Regions from separate parts of the Thalassotalea castellviae genome, predicted to be linked through region 2. Evidence: predicted binding sites of a transcription regulator. Region 2 holds the regulator's gene; each other region holds the start of a gene.
The links. The regulator MetJ, encoded in region 2, represses methionine synthesis genes. The targets are predictions, from matches to a motif close to TAGACGTCTAGACGTCTA.

Region 1 (5,265 bases), on a different contig from region 2:
TTGTTAACTTATCAATCCATACTGATCAGACAAAATGACTACCTCTAATTCACTTTCTAGAAATGAAATTAGGCATGTAATTCGCCAGAAACGTCAATCATTAGATGAAACAACCCAGCAACAACAGTCACAGCGTTTAGCGAGCAGTTTACTCAATCACCCAAAAGTACTTACCGCTCAGTCTATTGCTATCTACTTAACTAATGATGGTGAGTTAAATACGGATAAATTTATTCACGCGTGTTGGGCGCAAAACATAAAGACTTACTTACCTGTGCTTCACCCTTTTAGTAAAGGTCATTTATTATTTTTGCACTATCATGAACACACCATAATGCAACGGAACAAATATCATATTTTAGAGCCGAAATTGAACGTTTTGGATGTCTTGCCACTTGAACAACTCGATATCATTTTTACTCCGTTAGTTGCTTTTGACAAGACAGGAGCAAGGCTTGGGATGGGAGGTGGATACTACGATAGAACACTGAGTAAATGGTACGCCCAAAAAGCAAAAACAAATAAACCCTACCCGATTGGCTTAGCTCATGACTTTCAACAGGTTGAGACAATTCCCAGTGAACATTGGGATATTCCAATTCCTGAAATTATTACACCTAACCATCAATTTAAATTTTATTAATCTTAATACTTCTTTTCCTTCGATAACATATATTCAGCCGTTATTGGCTGATATAATAACGGCAAAAATTACAGGACCTCCTCTATGACTCAAGATGAAATGAAAAAAGCAGCGGCTATCAAAGCGCTAGAATTTGTTAAAAAAGATTCTATCGTTGGTGTTGGTACAGGCTCAACGGTTAACCACTTTATAGACGCATTAGCGACAATGAAAAATGATATTGAAGGCGCCGTTTCAAGCTCAGAGGAGTCAACCAAAAGATTACAAGCTCACGGCATTGAAGTATTTGATTTAAATAATGTTGATGTTATTGATGTTTACATTGACGGTGCCGATGAAATTACCAAGCACATGCATATGATCAAAGGTGGCGGCGCTGCACTTACCCGCGAAAAAATTGTTGCCGCGGTGGCAAAATCTTTTATCTGCATTTGCGATCAATCTAAGCAAGTTGAAGTTTTGGGCAAATTTCCATTACCTGTTGAAGTGATCCCTATGGCAAGGAGTTATGTTGCCCGAGAATTAGTAAAACTTGGTGGTGATCCAGTTTATCGTCAAGGCGTGATCACAGATAACGGAAACGTCATTCTCGATGTGCATAACTTAGACATAATCGATCCAATACGCTTGGAAAATGACATCAATGCCTTGGTAGGTGTTGTTACCAATGGTTTGTTTGCCGCTCGCGGTGCCGATGTTTTAATACTTGGAACCCCTGAAGGGGCAAAAATAGTAAAATAACACTTTAGAGTTTATGCACTATATGTTAGTTTAATATCAGATTTAGGCATCTAGCCATCTATTTGATTTTTGTAAGCGGTTTGAGAGCTTATCCTTACATTAACATTTTAATAGTTTTAGTAACTTTACCAAGAGTGATTATCGATCATGAGTAATAAATCATTAGCAAAAGAAAAAATTAAGATCTTATTATTAGAAGGTGTTCATCAAAGCGCTATTGAAGAGCTTAAATCTCAAGGATATAGCAACATTGAATATTTGAAAACGTCTTTAGCTGAAGAAGAATTGATCGAAAAAATTTCCTCTGTACATTTTATTGGTATTCGCTCACGTACTATGTTGAATGAAAATGTACTTAAGCATGCCAAAAAACTCGTGGCGATTGGTTGTTATTGTATTGGCACAAACCAAGTTGATACCAAAGCCGCTCAAAAGTTAGGAATACCAGTATTTAATGCGCCTTTCTCAAATACTCGTTCAGTTGCTGAATTAGTCATCGGTGAATTATTGCTTTTATTACGTGGTATACCTGAGAAAAGTGCACAAGCGCATCGTGGAGTGTGGAATAAGTCTGCGGTAGGATCGGTGGAAGCCAGAGGAAAAACTTTAGGTATTATTGGTTATGGCCATATCGGTATGCAATTAGGCATACTTGCTGAAACCATTGGCATGAAAGTACGCTTTTATGACATTGAAACTAAATTACCTTTAGGTAATGCAAGCCAAGCTTCATCACTTAATGCCTTACTTGCTGAATCTGATGTTGTTAGCTTGCATGTACCAGAAACCCCTCAAACTCAAAATATGATGGCGGTTGCTGAATTTAACGCTATGAAAGATGGTGTTATCTTTATCAATGCCTCACGTGGTACCGTTGTTGATATTGACGCATTATCGCAAGCATTGAAGGCCAAAAAAGTTGCAGGTGCCGCTATTGATGTTTTCCCAGTGGAACCGAAAGGCAACGATGAAGAATTTGTTTCACCATTACGTGAGTTTGATAATGTGATTTTAACGCCTCACATTGGCGGTAGCACGAAAGAAGCTCAAGAAAATATAGGCTTAGAAGTCGCCAGTAAATTAGCGAAATATTCAGATAATGGCTCAACATTGTCTGCAGTGAATTTTCCGCAAGTGTCTTTACCAGGTCATACAGGCACCAGCCGTTTACTACACATTCATCGCAATCAGCCGGGCATTTTGACTAAAATTAACCAAGCATTTGCCGAGCATAACGTGAATATTGCTGCTCAGTATCTACAAACCGATGATGAAATTGGCTATGTGGTTATTGATATTGAAACTGCGGATAGCGCAACCGCTTTACGAGCATTAAAAGCCATTGAAGGTACTATTAAAGCGAGAATCTTGCATTAATAATGGTTTGATTAGCTAATCAGCATGTAATTAAACGAAAGCCCAAATATCGCTATTTGGGCTTTTATCTTAAACTGGCTTGGGTTGGCTTGCACAGATGATTTATCAACCGAAGTAAGTGAGCCTATTAGGAAAGAATATAATCAATCACTAAAAAATTAAGTGCATACATGCTAATGCAGCAAATCCCGCAACAATATCATCGATCATAATGCCAAAACCACCATGACAATGTTTATCGAGCCAAGAAATCGGCCAAGGTTTAACAATGTCAAAGAGTCGAAATAAAACAAATCCAACAAAAATTGTTTGCCACGTCAATGGGAGCATAAACATTGTGATAAATAAACCGACAATTTCGTCCCATACGATAGCAGGATGATCATGTACACCAGCCGCTTTTGCAGCATAACCGCATAAATAAATGCCAATTAACGACATCACGACAACTAACATCGCATACTGAGTTACGGTCAAAGAAGCGCATAACAATAATAAAGGGATCGCTGCAATTGTACCGAATGTACCGGGCGCTTTCGGCGCAAGTCCACTACCAAAACCTAATGCGAGAAACTGAATAGGATCAGATAAGTTGAATTTATTAGCGCTCATGGGAATTATCTTTCGCTGAAAAATGCTCAAATCCAATGGCGTTTATTTGAGTCACTTCACTATTAAGCGTGGTGGTAACTTTACTGGTAGCATTTAACTGACCAATACAAGTAACCTTTACGCCTACATTAGCCAAAGCCGTTTCCATGCCCACTTTATTATCGGCAGAAACAGTAAATAACAATTCGTAATCGTCGCCACCTTGTAACGCTAATTCGATTGCCGCTTCATGCCCTAATGTGTCGATAAGCTCATTTGAAAGAGGTAAATCTTCGAGCACAATATTTACCCCAACATTAGAGGCTTTACGAATGTGTTCAAGATCAGAGAGCACACCATCGGATAAATCTATCGCAGCAGAAGCATACTCACGGAGCGCTTGTCCTGCTAATACCCGAGGCTTAGGGTAATTTAACCTTTGATATGTCGCGGTTAATGTTTCTTTTGAAAGCTCAATTTTACCGTAATAATGCTTAATAGCTAAAGCTGCATCACCAATTTCACCCGTTACATATAACCAATCGCCAGCTTTAGCGCCACTTCGACTAATATGTTTATCAAACGGTATTAACCCTTGTGCAGTAACTGTGATACTTAATGGTCCTTGGGTAGTATCGCCCCCCACTAACTGAACATTATAATATTCACACAGTTCAAATACGCCGGCACAAAACTCACCAACCCATGTTTCATCAATTTCAGGTAAGGTAATCGCAACTGATATCCATGATGGCTCAGCTCCCATAGCTGCAAGATCGGATAAATTCACCGCGATAGCCTTATGACCTATAGCACGGGGTTCAGTTTCATGGGGAAAATGTACTCCTGCAACTAAAGTGTCTGTTGTTACGGCAATATTTTGTCGTTCAGCAGGCGTTAACAACGCACAGTCATCACCAATACCAAGCACGACATCTTTACGATTTACTGCTTGTTCAGTAAAATATTTCTTAATCAGTTCAAATTCTTTCATAACAATTTATCACATATCAAAAAGGCTAATATCAGACATGTTTTATATGACTAGTGAAGTAATATAAAACAGAATGTTGCGCGCATAAAAATACAAAAGGCGCACATAATCATGGCGCCTAATAATTCAAGTAGCTATTGGTTAAATTATGCTTCTGGACGAATTAATTTAACTGCTTTATCAAGCACACCATTAATAAACTTATGACTATCATCAGCAGCAAAAAGTTTCGCTAATTCGATAGCTTCGTTAATAACGACCCGATAAGGAACGTCTAAACAATCACTTAGTTCAAAAATAGCAACCCGTAAAATTGCCTTTTCAATATGATCAACATCACATAAAGGGCGGTCAAGGTGTGGCTCAATAGCTGAATCAATTGAACTTACTTGTGAAGTAACACCACGAAATAATTTTTGAAAGAATTCAATTTCAAAACGTCGCTTTGCGTTTTCTGTTAAAAAATGAGCTTCAACATCAGTAACTGAATTTTCACTCATTTGCCATGAATATACGGCTTGTACCGCTAATTCACGGGCTTTTCTTCTAGGTGATGGTTTCACAACACTCTCCAAATAAATTACTAGCTAAATTATAGCTGAGAAAGTACGTTAACCATTTCCAAAGCACCAAGAGCAGCTTCACCACCTTTGTTACCTGCTTTAGTACCAGCTCTTTCGATTGCTTGCTCAATTGAATCGGTTGTGATCACCCCGAAAGATACTGGGATTTCAGAATCTAAACAAACCTGAGCTAAGCCTTTATTACATTCACCAGCAACAAAGTCGAAATGTGGCGTACCACCACGAATCACCGCACCAATAGCGATAATTGCATCAAACTTACCACTTTTCGCTGCTTTCTTAGCCACTAAAGGTAATTCATAAGCACCTGGTACTTTGATTATTGTAATATCTTC
Region 2 (5,265 bases):
AGGACAATGCCTGATTAACCTCAATACCGTCATTATTGAACAAGGCTTTTTTAGATGAGACTAAACCAACTAAATGCACATTTTCAAGCGCTGGCACTCGACTTAATTGTGCCGGCAACATCTCAAGGAATCGTTCTCCTATATTGCCTAAACCGGCAACAACAAGGCCGATATGGCGAGCATCTTTGGTCATGTCGTGATGAACATTATTTAATAACTCAGTAGTACAAGCTTGCGTAAGTACAGCCATGATACTATGTTCATTAGGAGAGTTAACTCTAGCAAAAGTTTTACTGTGTCTTAATGAACGTTTAAACCGCGCTTGCACGTCACCATGATGAATCACTTTATGACCGACAGTCGCTAAAATACTGGCGGGTGTAAATTTCACTTCCGTGTCGTGGCTAGCAAGCCACTGGCTCACCGCCTTTTGTTGTTCTTGATGAATAACAATAAAGCCGGCTTTATCATCACCACAAACCGCTGAAAACTCTTGTTGGGCTTGTTCACCTAAGTTTCCTGTAAAACTATCCGATTGTGCCAACAATAAATCATTTAAAAATGTGACAGACAATTCTTGCTTAGCAATTTGACCAAATTTACCAATTTCAGTGCCACTAATGGATGGGTCAAAACTACTCGCAACATGTAAATGTGTACTATGATCTGTCAAGGGTTGTAGGGTTTTTGCGTGTAATACCGGATTACCCAATCTACCTAATTCTTTAGCGACACCATTAGGCAAACGGTGTAATTTTCTTGCAGATGGAACCACCCGAGGATCGGCACTATAAATACCATCTACATCAGTCCATAACGTGACATTTAATGCCCCAACTAGTGATGCCATGATAGTAGCAGAATAATCACTGCCATTTCTGCCTAAAGTACAAGTTTCATTTTGACTATTTTTCGCGATATAACCCGTAATAACGGCTAATTTATGACGTTGTTTTAATTGATATAATTGCGTTTTACTAACTTGAGTATTTACCTGACAAGCCTTGTCATTATCAATCACGAGAAAATCGCGGGAATCTACCATAAAGCTTGGGCAAACTTTTTCACTTAATACTTCGGACAGTAAACGCGCAGACCACAATTCACCAAAGGCTAAAATATCAGCTTGATGTTGCTGTGGTGAATTTTCTAACCATTTTTTTAATTGCGCACAATCTGCGTCTAATTGCGTTAATAATCGCTTTTCATTACTTGACGATAATAGTTCGCTGATAAGTTGAGCTTGCATTGACTTGATATCATGCAGCGAAATTTCGAGTGTTTCAGTCTGTAAGATAGCTTGATGATATAACGCAAATAAAGCGTCGGTTGTTCCACCATTGGCTGAAACCACGACAATATCATTTAATTGACAATGCTGACGAATAATATCTACAACACGCACAATACATTGAGCTGATGCTAACGAACTACCACCAAATTTATGCACTTGAATCGCATGTTTTGCCAATTGGTTTTGATCGGCCGTTAACTTTTCTGCTGCATTAGACTGTTTCATGTTCTTTTCACTTTTGCTCTACAATTGACTAGCGGCAAGACCTGCTGCTAAATCTTCAATAATGTCATCACTGTCTTCGATACCAACCGAAATACGGACTAATGATTGGGTAATACCTGCTTCAAGTTGCGCAGCGAGTTCCATCCCGGCATGTGTCATCGTTGATGGGTGGCTAATTAAACTTTCAACGCCGCCAAGTGATTGAGCTAAAGTAAATAAGGTTAAATTAGCAAACAGTTTTTTCACTGCTTCTTCGCCACCCTGCACTTCAAAGCTCATCATGGCACCAAAATCATATTGTTGTCTTTTGGCAATTTCATGACCTGGATGATCGGAAAAACCTGGATAATAGACTGCTTTAACCGCCTCGTGGGCTTTTAAAAATTGAGCTACTGCGTTGGCATTTTCTTGATGCTGCCTCATACGAATAGGCAAAGTTTTAAGACCACGTAACGCCAAGTAACTATCGAAAGGTGAGCCGGTAATGCCAATACAATTAGCCCACCATGCAAGCTCTTCTCCTAACGCTTTATCTTTCGTGACTAACACGCCACCAACGACGTCACTATGGCCATTGATATATTTGGTGGTTGAGTGGAAAACGATATCAGCGCCTAACAACAATGGTTGCTGTAATGCCGGTGATAAAAAGGTGTTATCAACGGCAACCAATGCGCCAACTTGATGACAAGCTTTGGTGATTTTTTCAATATCCACTAAACGCAATAAAGGATTACTAGGACTTTCTAATAGCACTAATTTAGGTTTTTGTAGTAACGCTTCGTGTAATGCTTGCTCATCATTTTGATCAACAACAATTAAATTAAATTGTCCACGTTTAGCTAAATGGGTAAATAGTCGATAACTACCGCCATAACAATCATGAGGGATCACCACAGTGTCATCTGTAGATAAAAGCTGACAAATCAAATGCACACTTGCCATGCCTGTACAGGTGACTATGCCAACACTGCCTTGTTCTAATTCAGCAATCGCTTGCGCAAATGTTGCTCTTGTCGGATTACCCGTACGAGAATAATCAAACTGTCGCTTCTCATTAAAACCTTTCAGGGCATAGGTACTCGACAAATGAATAGCAGGAATAACAGCACCATGATGCTCGTCAGAGTTAATACCTGCTCGTACTGCAATCGTTGCAATTTTTTTATCGTTCATATGACTCTCAGTGAAATATTTGCTGCAATAAAACCAAATAGACTTTTGGACGTCCAAAAGTCTAAATCTTTTAAATTGGCGGGTCAAGAACTTTAGACATCTAAACTTCTACACATTCGTTATTGACTCGACGGTAACAACCAGTAAAATCTATTTAAAACTATAAGATGAATAGTTTATCTGTTTTCAGCGTAAATTAAGCATAAAACTCATAATAAAAGTAACCAGAGGTAATTCATGGCAAAGTGGAATGGCGAATATATCAACCCATATGCCGAACACGGTAAAAAAAGTGAACAAGTAAAAAAAATTACCGTTTCTATCCCCTTAAGAGTTCTCAAAGTATTGACGGATGAACGTACAAGACGTCAAGTAAATAATCTTCGTCATGCAACCAATAGTGAATTATTATGCGAAGCGTTTTTACATGCCTTTACCGGGCAACCATTACCTGATGATATCGACTTAGCAAAAGACAATGTTGAGAAGCTACCAGCCAGTGTTCGTAAAGCACTAGAAGAACAAGGTGTCACAGATTTTAGCCAATTTGAGATAGAAGATGACTAATCGCTAGTCTAATTTATTACTCACGAGCACTCGTGATAAAACAACAAAAGCTCAAACACATTATTTATTTGAGCTTTTTCATTTAAGGACGGTTAGCTATTCATATAATCTTCAGGTAATTCTAACGCTGCAACCCCAGAATCAACTGCCGCTTGCGCTACGGCTTTTGCTACACGGCCACACAAACGCGAATCCATCGGTTTAGGGATAATGTATTCCTTACCAAAGGTTAATGTACTTTCACAACTGGCATCTAAAACATCCTGAGGTACAGCTTCTTTTGCTAATTCACGAATAGCATGTACACAGGCCACTTTCATTTCGTCGTTAATAGTCCTTGCTCTCACATCTAAAGCGCCACGAAAAATAAACGGGAAACAAAGTACATTATTCACTTGGTTAGGATAATCAGAACGACCCGTTGCCATAATGATATCATCACGCGTGGCATGGGCTAATTCAGGTTTGATTTCAGGATCTGGATTTGAACAAGCAAAGATTACGGGTTTAGGTGCCATTAATTTCACATGTTCTGCCGATAAAACATTAGGGCCAGAAACACCAACAAACACATCAGCACCATCAATAACATCTTCTAAAGTACGTTTGTCGGTATTGTTAGCAAATAATCGTTTATATTCATTTAAATCATCACGACGGGTATGGATAACACCTTTAGTATCTAACATGTAAATTTTTTCACGTTGCGCGCCGCATTTAATAAGAAGCTCCATACAAGCAATCGCAGCCGCACCCGCGCCCATACAAATAATATTTGCATGTTTAATGTTTTTCCCTTGAATCTCAAGCGCATTGATCATTCCTGCCGCAGTAACAATGGCTGTACCATGCTGATCATCATGAAAAACCGGGATTTTACAACGCTCGATTAACGCCTTTTCAATTTCAAAACACTCTGGCGCTTTGATATCTTCAAGGTTTATACCGCCAAAACTATCGGCAATGTTTGCCACAGTTGAGACAAACTCTTCGACGGTTTTATGTTTTACTTCTAGATCAAATGAATTGATATTGGCAAAACGTTTAAACAATAATGCTTTACCTTCCATCACAGGTTTTGATGCCATGCCACCTAAATTACCTAAACCTAAAATCGCGGTACCATTAGTAATAACAGCAACAGTATTGCCTTTACCTGTATATTTATAAACATCATCTGGGTTATCAGCGATTGCTCTTACAGGCTCTGCGACTCCAGGGCTATAAGCAAGAGAGAGGTCCAGGCTAGTTTCGGCAGCAGTTGTAAGTTCTACACTTATTTTTCCAGGCGTTGGAAATTGGTGATAATCAAGTGCCTGTTGGCGTAAATCAGTCATTATTGGTAGTCCCAGTGCGTTATATATTAATATATTATAGATTTTTGTTTTTTTAGTTCATTTTCTTTTACATAATATTGCATTATTTACCCTGAACTCAAGCTAAATTTATGTGGTAATACCTCTATAGCCTAGATAAACACTACCACTAATATAAGAAATTACACATTACTTGTATAAATATTCACTATTACATTCAAGACATATCACTAGATCTTCATTTTCTCCTTCGAGGATTTTTGCTTTATCCGCTCGGATTAGCGCTATTTCATTAACGTTAGCGATATTCATACTTTGATGATCAAACAAGCGTCAGAATATAAAGTGATTTTCACGGCAGGTAAACAAGGCTACTGCTTTCAACAAATTGGCTATATCGCTCGATAAAAAGATATAAAAAAAGCCACTTTAAAAGTGGCCTTTAAAAACAATCAACGCGTAAGACTCTATTCGCTAAATGGATTAACCAAAATGATAGTTTCGTTACGGTCTGGGCCTGTTGAAATTAGGTCAATCGGCACACCCGTTACTTCTTCAATACGTTTAATATAAGCAATAGCATTAGCAGGTAATTGCTCAATTGAAGTTGCACCGTAGGTTTTTTCAGACCAACCAGGCATAGATTCATAAACCGGAGTGATTTCTTCATAACCTTCCGCTGCGGTT
Region 3 (5,265 bases), on a different contig from region 2:
CCCGGACGAGATCCGTCTGGCGCTGGTGATTGATAAAACGCTTTACCCGCAGACTTTTCTCTAAACGCTTCAACGGCTTTAACTTTTAGTTCAGCTTTCGGCTTAGTTAAAAATAAGCTATCTAAACGCCCTTTCATGTCGTCAATTAACGCAACAGCTTCACTTAAATAACGTGCTTTGCCAGCTTCGTCACCTGCATAGTAAAACTGTTTATCACTACGCATAAATTCCATAAAGGCTTTTAAATCACCTTCAAAACCAACTTTATCTTTAATTACACGCATTTCATCATGAATACGGCTGACTTCACTCAAACCAATTTCATGAATTTCATTCGCGGTTAAATCTGTTGTGGTGGTGCGTTTTAGAGCGTTGTTGAAAAACGCTTCGCCTTCAGGGAATTTCCAAGCACCATCTCTATCATCAGCTTTTGATTCTAGGTGATTTAAATAAGTAATGAGATCTTCATATCCAGGCTTTAAATGTGTTGTTAAAGCCGTTTCTACTGCTTTAATTAAGGCTGATTTTTTCTCTTCGTCAATCTCTAGCTTAGTCACTTTACGGGTAAAGTCAGCAAGTACGGTGCTTGCTTCTCCATTTTCAAAGGGAGCACCAGTTATAATGTTATTTGAATCACGAATCACATGTTCAAAAACAAACTTAGGCGCAATAATGCCTCGCTCTTCACGAAGTTTTAAGTTATCAACTAATTGTTTCAATAACGTTTTTGTGCCTTTTACCCGTGAGATATAATCTTGTGCTTCTTTTTCATTGGCAATTGAATGTTGATTGATCAAAAAAGCAGGAATTTGAGAGTGAAGACCAAACATTTGATTAACAGGGTAACTATGAAAACGCCATTTATGATCAGCAATGCTATTTTCTAGTTTTTGTACATATAAGGTATGACTAATTTTAGTTTGTGCGTCTAATTTGCTTACATCTATGGCTTTAATTGTTGCCAGATCCTTTTTAGTGATGGCAAGTTCTTTTAACGTGTTTTCTTCTGAAATATCATTCCACTTGTCGTAATCATCCTTTATGCCTAAATAAGTTTGAAACATAGGATTGCGCATCACACCAGCTTTATATAATTCGTCGAATAATTTATTGGCTTGTGCAGAAGCGTCTAAGTTTGTTTCAGCAACAGACGTTTCAACTTTTGATGCACTTTGTGCAGAATTCTCTTTGGCAGTTTCTTGACTATCATTACACGCGGTTAACATCAAAGCGGATGAAACAGCAACGGCTAATACTGATTTTTTTATCATAGGATCTATTTATTGTTATCAAAGAAGGATTTCATTTTTCCCACAATGACAAGGTAAGCGCAACCTTTTCGGGATTAATTGGCAGAAAATTAAGATAAAAGTAGTAAAGAATGTTGAACGAAGGTGCCACTTAGCACCTTACGTATGTAAATCAGTAGAATTGATGAGCAGTTAAGATTATGCGTCTAATACCGCGTTTAATCGTGCAAAACCTTGGCTGAGATCGTCAATTAAGTCATCAACATTTTCTAAACCTATATGTAAACGAATCAAAGGCTGTTCGTAAGGCCATTGGGTAGCCGTTCGGAGTCTACCAACGTTAGTATTCGCGAGAATTAAACTTTCAAATCCTCCCCATGAATAACCCATTTTAAAATGATGCATACCGTCTAACAGTGCATTTACCGAGGCTTGATTTCCCCGTGTTAATACAAAAGAAAATAAACCATTACCGCCGGTAAAATCACGTTTAAAAACCTCATGGCCTGGACAGCTTTCAAACGCAGGATGCAATATCACATCAACTTCGTCTCGAGTAGCAAGCCAGTTCGCTACTTTTAAAGCATTGTCTTGGTGCTGTTTTAATCTCACACCTAAAGTACGAATACCGCGCATCGCCAAATATAAGTCATCAGGAGAAGTACATTGTCCCATTAAATAACTGTTTTCACGCAGTTGCTCCCAATGTTCTTCTGTAGCGATAGCGGTACCCAGCATGACATCAGAATGGCCGACAATATATTTAGTTGCAGCTTGAATGGAAATATCAACACCAAAATCAAATGGCTGAAAATTTACCCCTGCCGACCAGGTATTATCAAGCATGACAATACAATTATGTTGATGAGCCACTTTTGCAATGGCAGGTACGTCTTGCACTTCCATGGTGATAGAACCCGGTGATTCTAAAAATATCACAGAGGTATTTTTTTGAATTAACGATTCAATGTCTGCACCGATTAACGGATCGTAATACGTGGTTTCAACGCCAATATTTTTGAGTATTTTGTCGCAGAAATCTCGCGTTGGTTCATAGGCGGTGTCTACCATTAAGATATGATCACCCGTTTTTACAAAGGATAAAATGGCATTGGTAATAGCAGCAGTGCCTGACGGGTAAATAGCACAACCTGCTCCGCCTTCTAATTCGGTCATCGCATCACTAAAAGCAAAAGAGGTTGATGTTCCGCGACGGCCATAAAAGAGTACTTGATTACCGCGATTAACAGTGGCATGTTTCATTTGTTTAACAGAGTCAAAAACAACTGTTGAAGCACGTTCTACCGGTGGGTTAACTACGCCTCGCGTCCATTTAGATTGTCGACCGGCATTTACAAACTTTGTCTCTTTTTTCATCACATGGGTACTCTTTTTAAGCAGAATATCACTAATTAACAGCAAATTGGTCATGACAAACCACAACCATCTAGCCATCTAAATAGCTATTTATTTTAATGTTATAACGTGAATAGTTATCAGTTGCACGATATTTTTTATAACGATATTTTATTAATTAAATAAATTCATCTGAGCATCGGTAATTTCAGAAAAACTTGTACCGATAAACGGCAAAATAGCATCGGCGACAGTGGCAAGTTGTTTATCTACGTATACTTGATAATCCAGCGGTGCACTAACATAACCTTTTGCTTGCGGACCAACCGTAGTTAAGTAGTACTCTATCCAACCTTTGTTTTGAAATTTTAAAGGTTTATTAGCTTTATTATTTATTTCATCAGCTAATCGAGCGGCTTTAATATGCGGTGGCACGTTTTTCACGTATTGATCTAATTTTCGACGGATGCGTTTACGATAAATAAGTAAGTCATCCATTTCACCATTTTTGGTTTTATTAACAAAATCAATAATATAATTTGTTACTTCTTCGCCATTAAAAACTTTCAAATAAAGCTCTCGTTGAAATTTTTTCGCAAGTTCCGTCCAGTCAGTTCGAACACTTTCCAGACCTTTAAATATTAGCGCTTGTTGGCCATTTTTAATGACTATTCCCGCATAACGTTTTTTTGTTCCTACCTCTAGCCCTCTAATAGTCGGCATAAAGAATTGCGTAAAATGAGTCTCAAATTCAATTTCTAACTGGCTTTCAATATCAAAGTCAGCTTTAAGTTTTGCTTGCCATTTATCATTAATAAAATGTTGTAATACCTCACCTAAACTTTTGCATTCGTCTGGTGTTTTATCGTTGCCAACATGAACGAAAATAGAATCTGTATCGCCATAAATCACTTTATAGCCTTTATCTTCTATCCAGCTTTTAGTAACTTTTAATAACTCATGGCTTCTTTTGGTAATTGAGCCTGATAAACGAGGATCAAAAAATCGGCAAACTGTAGAGCCTAAAATGCCATAGAATGAATTCATAATAATTTTTATCGCTTGGGACAATGCGGCGTTTTGCTCTTTTTTCGCTTTATCACGCTCAAGCCATAATTGGTTAATAATATCGGGGAGAAAATGTTTATCTCTTGAAAACAACGCTCCGTCAAAGCCTTCAATAGCATTGTCAGGATCGTTTAATCCTTCGATCATCCCCATAGGGTCGATATTAAACGAGCGAATTATACTGGGGTACAAGCTTTTAAAATCAAGCACTAAAACATTTTTGTATAAACCGGGGATCGAGTCCATCACATAGCCGCCGGGCGAAACGAGTCCTTGTAAACCATCTCCCATGTTAGGGGCAACATAACCAGCACGGTGTAATTTAGGTAAATATAAATTAGTAAATGCCGCTACTGAGCCGCCTATTCTATCCACGGTTAAACCTGTTAATTGTGCCCGTAGCATGGCAAAGTCGAGTAATTGAGTTTTATTAAAAATCAAGGTGACTAATCGGCAATCTTCTAGGTTATATGCCGCTAACGCTAGCTTATCATGATGAAAATTATCGGTAATTTCTTTGATGCGATTATCAACATCGTCGACTTTTTTCGCTAAGCCTAATAATTCTCGTGCAACGTAATCTAAGGAAAAGCTTGGAAAATTGTATGTAGCGGTTTTTAATAAGTCGATTCCATCTAGAATGATCCTACCATTTACGTCGATAAATTGTTGTTCACTGTTTTGATTTTTACGCCAACGTGGCGCTCGACCATCACGGCCGATCGTAAAGTTTATGCCATACAAATCACATCGTTTTTGTAACAAAGCAAAATCAAACTGAATAACATTCCAACCAATAAAAACATCAGGATCATTGACTTCAATCCACTCAATCAAAGTTTTCAGCAAAGTTTGTTCATCACTTAGCCAAACAATATTCGTCTCAATATCAGAGGCTTGCTTGTCGTTTAGCTTTTTTGACTTAGCAAAAGTATTTGGGGAGCCGATCATCAATACTTTTTTTAACGGTTGATTGTTTAAGTTTTCCGAGTAAAGACCAATAGAGTACAACTCTCCTTTCATCGAGCACTCTATATCAAGGGAAACCATAGATAAGCGAATGGCGTCAAGTGTTTGTTCAGCCGGTATTGCCCGAGATTTATGAACAAGATGAACAGGAAAGCGACTTTTTCGTTGCCCAGCGGTTAACGATTGCTGATCAGCTAAGGTAAAATGTGCGCTGGCGGTAATAAATCGCTCCATTAAGTAGCGATCTTCTGGACGAAAATCGTCTTCATAACATTTTACATCGTGCGTTTTGAGTATCTCTCGCGCACGATAGAATTCTCTCATCGTAGAAAAATAAACAGCGACCACAGGCACTTGCCCAAAGGTTTTAAGCGGAACAGGTTTTATATTTTCGACAATAACGTTATTGTCATTTAACAAATTGCTGGCTTTGCTTTGTTGCCCAGCTTCGACAAAAAATACCGCTTTTTCATGCTTAACCAGAAAATTTCTTACACCATTGTGACTTTTTAACCAGAAAGACAACTCGATACCTTGTTTAGTATCATAGGCTTGGCGCGTTAAAATAAAGCCACTTAAATGAGCAGCGGGTGTGTTTATCGAAGAAATTGTCATGAAAAGG

Region 1: a site for MetJ is predicted at 1,428-1,445, ahead of serA (phosphoglycerate dehydrogenase). Genes of this name have one in related genera too.
Region 3: a site for MetJ is predicted at 2,699-2,716, ahead of RM573_RS16295 (cystathionine beta-lyase). Genes of this name have one in related genera too.

Annotation. Positions count from the first base shown of each region.
Region 1 is NZ_JAVRIF010000002.1:114,399-119,663, forward strand. It holds gene RM573_RS04205 (5-formyltetrahydrofolate cyclo-ligase) at 35-643, shown strand; gene rpiA (ribose-5-phosphate isomerase RpiA) at 728-1,384, shown strand; gene serA (phosphoglycerate dehydrogenase) at 1,532-2,761, shown strand; gene RM573_RS04220 (phosphatidylglycerophosphatase A family protein) at 2,912-3,373, opposite strand; gene thiL (thiamine-phosphate kinase) at 3,363-4,346, opposite strand; gene nusB (transcription antitermination factor NusB) at 4,493-4,909, opposite strand; gene ribH (6,7-dimethyl-8-ribityllumazine synthase) at 4,939-5,265, opposite strand, start outside.
Region 2 is NZ_JAVRIF010000004.1:70,264-75,528, forward strand. It holds gene metL (bifunctional aspartate kinase/homoserine dehydrogenase II) at 1-1,519, opposite strand, end outside; gene metB (cystathionine gamma-synthase) at 1,538-2,695, opposite strand; gene metJ (met regulon transcriptional regulator MetJ) at 2,933-3,262, shown strand; gene RM573_RS09115 (malic enzyme-like NAD(P)-binding protein) at 3,355-4,599, opposite strand; gene RM573_RS09120 (adenylosuccinate synthase) at 5,046-5,265, opposite strand, start outside.
Region 3 is NZ_JAVRIF010000012.1:2,556-7,820, forward strand. It holds gene RM573_RS16290 (DUF885 domain-containing protein) at 1-1,271, opposite strand, end outside; gene RM573_RS16295 (cystathionine beta-lyase) at 1,449-2,627, opposite strand; gene RM573_RS16300 (DNA polymerase II) at 2,781-5,258, opposite strand.